2 regions of the Paenibacillus hubeiensis genome follow, and region 1 is predicted to be linked to the other one. Evidence: riboswitches for the same ligand, from Rfam matches in the RefSeq annotation. Region 1 holds a riboswitch; the other holds the start of a gene.
The links. Region 1 has a riboswitch for cobalamin ahead of cobJ (precorrin-3B C(17)-methyltransferase). Riboswitches for the same ligand answer to the same signal wherever they lie in the genome.

Region 1 (4,206 bases):
CCGGGAACAAAGGCTCGGTGACGCCGATAAAACAGCTTTCCGCCCATTTATAAGGAAGCTTCTCCCACAACATCCGCGTCATTTTGAAAAAGTCGCTGTTGGCATCCGGATCACTGCTTCCCCGGCCAAGCACCAGCACCGCCGTTTCCTCATCCCGGGCTGGAGCAGGCGGGGCAGCCACTGCGACTGCTCCGCGAGAGGCTCCTGCAGATACGGGCTTCGCCTCATGCAAGCGAGTCTGCAAAATCTCAATCACTTTGTCGTGTACGCCAATCGGGCGGCCATACACGAATTCAACCTGCGGATAACGTGCTTTTGCACGATCGATCGCATTCGGGATGTCTACTTTGGCATGTCCGGCCGCAAACAGAATAATCGGCACCAGCACAACACGTGTCGCTCCTCTGTTCACGCAGGCTGTAACACCCTCAGCGATGCTTGGACGCGTCAATTCCAAAAAGCAAGTTTCCACGATCGTAGCTTCCGGAGCCTGCTCTGCTACGGTACGCGCAAACTCCTTCAGTTCGTTGTTCCCCTCAGGGTCACGACTTCCGTGACCTACCAGCAATATGGCGTTCATGTGCGATTGCTTCCTCCCCATTCCCGGCCCCTCAGGACCGGGCTTCCTGATTGATATGTCCATGCATTGCTTATTGGTTCAAAGGTAAATCCGGGCTCCCGATCATCTAATCCCCACAAACCGGGTTTACTTCAACCGTGACCGGTGCATCCACATGGCGGAAGCCCTGAATCACGCCAACCCGTTTGAAAAATTTATGAAAACGCTCATTCGGATGTCCTTTTTCTTTGTACTCCGCAACGATCCGTTCCACGATGCCGCCAATTTCGTCGCCCGGAATGCCTTCCGCGACCGGTTGCGCGGGATGGGCGTTGCGCCCGAACTTTTTGCCGCCGAGGAACAGGTCGTAACCGCCTTTGCGGTACACGATGCCGATATCCTCCAACACCGCGCCGTAACATGCCATGCCGCAGCCGTTCAGGGCCACGCTCGTTTCCTTCGGCGCACTCACGCCGCCGATGACGGCCTGCAGGTGTTCTGCCATCGGTACGGCATCATCCTTCTCCATGTTGCAGAAGTCGCAGGCTTTCACCTTGATGACGTCCCCGATCGGCACCACGATGAACTTCGCGGCGCGCAGCTCGGCAACGAGCCGGTCCGGCTCGAAGGTTGGCACGCGCAATATGATCTGGTGCTCCGGCGTATACTCCAGCTCGCCGTCGTCACCCGCGCATTGCGCAAGCAGCGCCATCTGTGCGGCGCTGAACTTTTTGTTGCCGACGCCGGGCGATACGCCCACCTCGAAGAGCGGCGGCTTGCTGCCTGGCGCGGGCGCCGTGCGCTCCAGGGCCTGCGGCGCAGCGGCTCCAGGCCCGGCGTCCAGCCAGCGGCTGGCTGCTTCGCCCGCGAGGGCCCCGCCTGCCGCGAGCCGACCGAGCGCCTCCGCGGCCAGCTCGGCTGCGCCGATGGGCGCGGCTGCGGCGGCTGCGTGCGGCGCGGCAACCGCCGGCGCAGGCCGCTCGGCGACGAGCACGGCAGTGGCGCCGCCGGCATCGCTGCCCTCCGGACTCGTCGCCGTTCCCGAAGGCGCAGCGCCGGCCGCGCTTTGGCCCGCTGCCGTACCGCTTGCGGCTGCACGGGCCTCCATCGCGCCGAGCGACCATGGCTCGGCTTCCGTGCGCAGCCGCTCATGCGGCCGGAGCGGCTGTTCCGTCGCGTTCAGCGTGTATTTCCGCTGATAGCCGCGTGGGGTCACCATGAGGCCTTCGTACATCATGGTGGACGAATTGCCGATGATCACGGTCGTCAGCATGCCGATGTCATGGTTCAGCATGTCCTCCAGCGTGGTGATGACCACATGCTGGCGGTCGCGGTACGCGCTTTTGACCAGCCCGACAGGGGTCTTGGGATCACGGTAACGCAGCAGAATCTCCTGCGTTTCTACGATCTGGCGGGTCCGCCTGCCGCTCCGCGGATTGTACAATGCAATGACGAAATCAGCGGAAGCCGCGGCCTCAACCCGGCGCTTAATGGTGTCCCACGGGGTCAGATGGTCGCTCAAACTGATCGTGCAAGCATCGTGCATGACAGGCGCTCCCAGCAAGGAAGCGCAGGACTGGATCGCCGAAACGCCCGGAACCACCTCCACTTCCACGCCGCTGTCCGGCTTCCATCCGCGCTCCATCAACACTTCGTATACGAGGCCGGCCATACCGTATACGCCCGCGTCGCCGCTGGAAATCACGGCCACGATTTTTCCCGCTTCCGCCTGTCTTACCGCTTCCTGCGCACGGCTGACTTCCTCGGTCATGCCCGTACGTACGATTTCCTGTCCGGTCAGCAGCGGCCGAATCAGGTCGACGTACGTGTTGTAGCCGATAATGACCTCGCTCTCTCTCAGTGCCTCAAGCGCCCGGTGGGTAATATGCTCCATGGCCCCTGGACCGAATCCGATAACAAGCAGCTTGCCTAGTCCTTGCATCTGTTTCTCCTCCTCCGATAACCTGTCCGACTTAAACAGTGAAGAAGGACGGCTAAGCCGGCCTTCTTCGCGCCTTATCGCATATTCAAAACTCTGAGAACGCCAATAAATCCCGTCCGCAATGCGGACGGGATACGAATGTACGTATGCTCAAGAACACAGCATCATTCCGTGGAAGAATGATCCTGCTGATGCATGGCCCGGAAGGGTCTGCCGGACGGACCTATGGTCCGCCCTTTTCCTGATCGTTCGTACACCGCTCCTTTCCGCGAAGGGTCCGGTGACACATTCAAGGTAGGTCTCCTGGCTCTGGTTCATCAGCTTCCTTTTCCGTCTTCCCCGGTGATCCGAGTGACTTATCAGCAGCAGCTCCAACGTCTGCGCAACCGATACTATTGAAAGGAGCCTCCCCATTACAGTGGCGGGACCGCTCGGGATTTGCACCCGATTCCCTGTTACCTCTTGCCTGAAAGCAAGAGCACCTTGTCTGTTTTCATGTGATGATATTGTCTTCATCATACCATCCGTCAGGAAATGATGTCCATGCCCATGAAGGCCTGCATTCATTTAATTTTCCCGCCCGGACGCAATCCTTTGCCTGCGAAACTAAAAAGGCCCTGATCCATGTATGGATCAAGGCCTCTTCTTATTAGCTTTTCCGTTCCTCTTCGGTTGACCAAAACCCGCACATCAGCATAGCGAAGGACTGCTCTCAGCCTTTTCGCCTTTTTATACCGTGCATCCTTTAAGCCTGATCTACCTTCAAAGCGGCGTAATAACGGCCCAGCTCCACGATGAGCGCCCCCATCTTTTCTTCCTCGGGGACAACGCGAACCTCGATGCCTTCCTCGCGCATGGCATTTGCCGTTACTTTGCCCACCGAAGCGGCCACCACGCCCTGCCTGAACGCCTCCTGCATCTGTTCCAGCTTGCCTTGCGAAGCTGCGTATTCCGTCAAAAAACGCACCTGCGGGCCGCTTGTAAAAGCAACGGCGTCAACCTCGTTCGCGATGATTTCGTTCAACAGCTGCGCCAGCTCCGCTTCTTCCGGCGGCACATGCCGATAAGGCAGCACCTGCCGCACCTGGGCTCCTTGCTGCTCCAGCCAACTCACCAGTTTCGGTGCCGTTTCGCCATGGAGCTGCAGCATCACTTTTTTCCCGGCAAGATCATGTGCAGCAAACTCGCGGATCAAGCCCTCCGTGCTGCCGTCATCGTCCCGAACGATGGGTGAAAGCCTGCGCTTGCGCAGTGCATTCACCGTTTTGTATCCTCTCGCCGCAATCGACGAAGCCGCAAGTACATCAAGCAGCGCTCCGGCAAGTTCCATATCCTCTGCCATATCAAAAATGGCATCGAGCCCCATGCCCGTCGTCAGCACCGCCCAGTCCGGCGGATTGGAAATCCAGGAGACCAGTCCGTCCCGAATGCTCCGGTCATCCAGAAACACCGTTCCCTGTGCAGGCCGTACCAGCGGAATTCCGCCCATTTTTTCAACCAGCAGGGACATCTCCCTCGACTTGCGCGGTCCCGTCAGAGCCACGCGTATGCCTGCCAAATGTTGCGCCATATCGTTCCCCCCAGTTGGATTCTGCCGAAAGTTCATCAGTCTGACTTCAGTATACAGGCAGAGCCCATGCAGGGGAACCTTGAATACCCTTTATTTTCGGGGTTTTCCTATAACGATTTTTTATAAAATCCATAA
Region 2 (4,206 bases), on a different contig from region 1:
GCCATGCACGCTCATGACATTGGTCAGCACCGCCATCGGATTCGTGTAGTTCAGGAACCAGGCATCCGGGCAGACTTCCTGGATATCCCGGGCGAAATCCAGCATGACCGGAATGGTCCGCAAGTTGCGGAAAATGCCGCCGATGCCGAGCGTATCCGCAATCGTCTGGCGCAGGCCGTATTTTTTCGGAATTTCGAAGTCGGTGATCGTGCACGGATCGTATCCGCCCACCTGGATGGCATTAATGACGTATTTGGCTCCGCGCAGCGCTTCCTTGCGATCGGAATAGGTTTGCACCTTGCAGCCGCTGCCAAGCGAACGTGCCATGCTGACCAGCAGCCGTTCGGAATCGCGCAGCCGCTCGGCATCGATATCGAACAGTGCCAGTTCAAAATCTTGCAGCGCTTCGGTCATCATGACGTCGCCGAGGACGTTTTTTACAAACACGGTGCTTCCCGCACCGAGAAACGTAATTTTGTTCATTTCAGGCTCAGCCTCCCTGGTGGATTGGTGTACCTCCACTATAGGGCGATTTGGCACGTTTCACTATGGCGCAACCTCACGTAAACATGGCATAATCCCATTTTTGCATTCGTTTACATTGCGATATGGCCCGGTTTGCCTGTTATAATTTTGATAAAACTCGAAGAAGTGAGTCGTGGGTGCAAACGTTGGCGGCTCTCCAAACAGAAGGAAGGGACAGACGTGAGCAGAATCGAAATGAATGTGGTGCCGATGGATTGGACGCAGATGGAATTGGTCATGCTTTTTTTCGGGTGGGAGGCCTGTGAGCCTTTGCATTACTGGGGGCCGGGCGTCCGTGACAGCTACATTATCCATTACGTTCACAAGGGACGCGGCAAGGTGCTGATGAACGATCGGCAGCATATGTTAACCAAGGGACAAGGTTTTCTCATTCTCCCCGACACGATCGTGCATTATGAAGCCGACGAGGCGGACCCATGGACGTATTCGTGGTTTGGCTTCAAAGGCGTGCAGGCCAAAGCGTTCATGCAGCGCGCGCAGTTGAATTCCGATCATCCGGTGTTTCGGGCAAGGAACGAGGCGGCGCTGGACGGATTGTATCAGGAAATGGTTCAGGTGTCCGGCCGCTCGGGCGCGGACGTGTTTACTCAAAGCTTGTTGTATCGCCTCATAGCCGAGCTGATTGCTTCTTCACCGGAAGAGGAGGGCAAGCGGCAGCCTTCTTCTACCAAAGAAGAGTACATACGGCAGGCGGTGAGATACATGGAGAACCGATACAGCCAAAAAACGAGCGTTCTCGACATCGCGCAAGCCGTAGGACTGGATCGCACGTACCTGTCGGGGCTGTTTAAGGAAAAGTACGGCAAGCCGCTGCAATCTTTTTTTCTGGAATACCGGATGAATCGCGCCGCCGAGCTGCTGCAGAGTCCGATGCTGTCCATTAGCGAGGTGGCACATTCGGTGGGATATACGGACCCGCTATTGTTCTCCAAAATGTTCAAAAAGGTCACCGGCATGTCTCCGAAGGGAGCCAGAACCAAGTCCACTGAAACGAGTGATGCACGATAGAATAAGTCCCTTAAATTTGAAGAAAAAGCTATGATCTTGCCTATCTGCCAGTTATACTGGAACACATACCAATCGAATAGACGGAACTGGGTGCTGTACCCGATCGGGTACAAGCTTAATAGGGAAGCCGGTGAAATGCCGGCGCGGTCCCGCCACTGTAACAGGGGAATCAGGCAGCGATAAGCCACTGGCCATAGCCGGGAAGGCGCTGCAACGATGTTGATCCTGAAGCCAGGAGACCTGCCCGGTTTGACAACACAGCAACAGCCTACGGGAGATAGGAAGGTGTTTTGAATTAGCGCGATTTTTGTATGGGAATCGGTTTATTTGAGGCGTCCTTATCCGGGAATATACGGGAGAGGGATGCCTTTTTTGCATGGCAGAGATCGGGTTTGCTGTGAATCGAAGCAGAGAGGACGGCTGGCTTTTGGGCAAATACATCGGTAAAAGAATACTTCAGCTGGCAGCCGTTCTGTTCGGCATCACCTTCCTGACCTTTCTCCTGACCTACCTGTCGCCGGGAGACCCGGCCAGGCTGATGCTCATGGCTACGGGCGTGACGCCATCCGAGGAGCTGGTTGAGCAGGTGCGGGCAGAATTGGGACTGGACAAGCCCTTTTGGGTGAGGTACGGCCTATGGCTTGGACAAGTCGGGACAGGAGATTTCGGTACGTCGTACAAATACGGACGGCCCGTGTTCGACGTGCTGATGTCACGTTTGCCGGCCACGCTGCGTTTGACAGGCGGTGCCATGCTTCTTGTGGTCGTTGTTTCGTTTCCGCTCGGCATCCTGTCGGCCATCCATAGAAATAAAGTGCTGGATCTCATCATTCGCCTGTTCTCCTTCGCAGGGTTGTCCATGCCAAGCTTCTGGCTGGGCATGCTGCTTATGCTCTGGTTCGGCGTGCATCTGAGGCTGTTTCCCGTCACGGGCAGCTCGGGTCTGCATAGTCTCGTATTGCCTGCATTAACGCTGGCACTGCCTTTGATCGCTCAGTACAGCAGGCAAATCCGCGCCGTCATTCTGGAGGAACATTCCCAGAACTACGTAGACGGAGCCAGAGCCAGAGGCATGAAGGAAGGAACAATCATGATCCGGCATATTCTTCCGAACGCGATGCTTCCAGTCATCACGCTAATGGGCATGTCTACCGGGGCGCTGCTCGGCGGGGCCGCAATCATAGAGAGCTTGTTCGTGTGGCCGGGCGTGGGCCAGATGGCGGTGGAAGCGATCTTTTCACGGGATTATCCGCTCATTCAGGGTTATGTGATCTGGATGGCTACGATGTATGTCGTGTTGAATCTGTTGGTCGATGTATGGACCCATCTGCGAGACCCGCGGATCCGATTGGATGTGGATGTATGATGAGGACATTCCGGCTTACGTTGTCGCAGCATCGTTGGTTCGCCGTGGTGCTCGCGTTGACGGCGTGTTGGATCGTGCTCGCCATGATCGCCCCCCTGTTTGCGCCGCATGATCCGCTGGCCACCAACTTTGGCATGGTGCTGCAACCCGCCAGCCCCGAGTATCCGCTCGGGACCGACCAATTGGGACGATGCATCCTGTCCCGTATCCTGTATGGGGCACGCACGTCGCTGCTGCTGACCTTCATGATGATCGGCATCGTGTTCGGGATCGGCGTAGGCATCGGCATCATTGCCGGTTATGCGCGCGGCATCGTGGATTCGCTGTTGATGCGGCTGGCCGATACGATGATGGCTTTTCCCGGAATCATTTTCGCCATCGCCGTCGTCGGCATGTTGGGTCCGGGTCTGCTTCATACGGTCATCGCGCTGTCGGTGGTCTGGTGGGCCAAATATGCGCGCATGGCGAGAAGTTTGGTCATATCGCTGCGACAAAAGGAATATGTCGCCGCCGCCGCTTTCAGCGGGGCGCGTCGTACCCGAATCGTTTGGGGCACCGTTCTGCCGAACATGCTGTCACCGTTAATCGTGATGGCCATGATGGATGTGGGCGGCATGATGCTCTCCATATCCGGCTTGTCCTTTCTGGGGCTTGGAGCGCAGCCGCCGGAACCGGAGTGGGGAGCCATGCTGAACGAAGGCCGGAGATACCTGCAGACGGCCCCATGGCTATTGCTGTATCCGGGCCTGGCGATATTTTGTACGGTCATGATTTTTAATTTGTTGGGCGACAGCCTCAGGGATGTGCTGGACCCTCGAAAAAACGCAGCTTGACTGGAGGATATAGAAGTGAAAACAACCCGTTTAAAAGCAGTACTGCTTACGTTCGCGTCATTTTTTATTGTATTTGCCCTAACGGCATGCGGAAGTACCAATTCATCCAGCAGGACTGGTACCGGTGGGAAAGAAACAAGCCCGGCAACGAGTGCATCCGCTGCGCCGACGCATTTGAACGTGGCTCTGTTCTGGCTCGGCACCAATCTGGACCCGGCGGTGGAATGGAACGGCTGGACGCTGACACGCGCGGCAATCGGCGAGACGTTGGTCCAGTTTGACGAGAACATGCAGCTTGTGCCCAAAATTGCCGAATCGTGGGAACAAGTCGATGACACCACATGGAAGTTCCAGATTCGCGATGGCGTTACGTTCCATAATGGCAACAAAGTCACGGCAGATGCTGTGAAAAAATCGATTGAGCGTGCCTTGGAGCTGAACGAAAGAGGGCTG

Region 2: it holds a riboswitch for cobalamin, as region 1 does, so the genes downstream of both, nikB (nickel ABC transporter permease) here and cobJ (precorrin-3B C(17)-methyltransferase) in region 1, are expected to answer to the same signal.

The regions. Positions count from the first base shown of each region.
Region 1 is NZ_JAVYAE020000010.1:152,468-156,673, reverse strand. It holds gene RSX24_RS22740 (sirohydrochlorin chelatase) at 1-580, opposite strand, end outside; gene cobJ (precorrin-3B C(17)-methyltransferase) at 687-2,501, opposite strand; cobalamin riboswitch at 2,778-3,002, opposite strand; gene RSX24_RS22730 (uroporphyrinogen-III synthase) at 3,247-4,071, opposite strand.
Region 2 is NZ_JAVYAE020000013.1:33,585-37,790, reverse strand. It holds gene RSX24_RS24955 (alpha-glucosidase/alpha-galactosidase) at 1-483, opposite strand, end outside; gene RSX24_RS24950 (AraC family ligand binding domain-containing protein) at 706-1,554, shown strand; cobalamin riboswitch at 1,626-1,816, shown strand; gene nikB (nickel ABC transporter permease) at 1,931-2,920, shown strand; gene nikC (nickel transporter permease) at 2,917-3,753, shown strand; gene RSX24_RS24935 (ABC transporter substrate-binding protein) at 3,769-4,206, shown strand, end outside.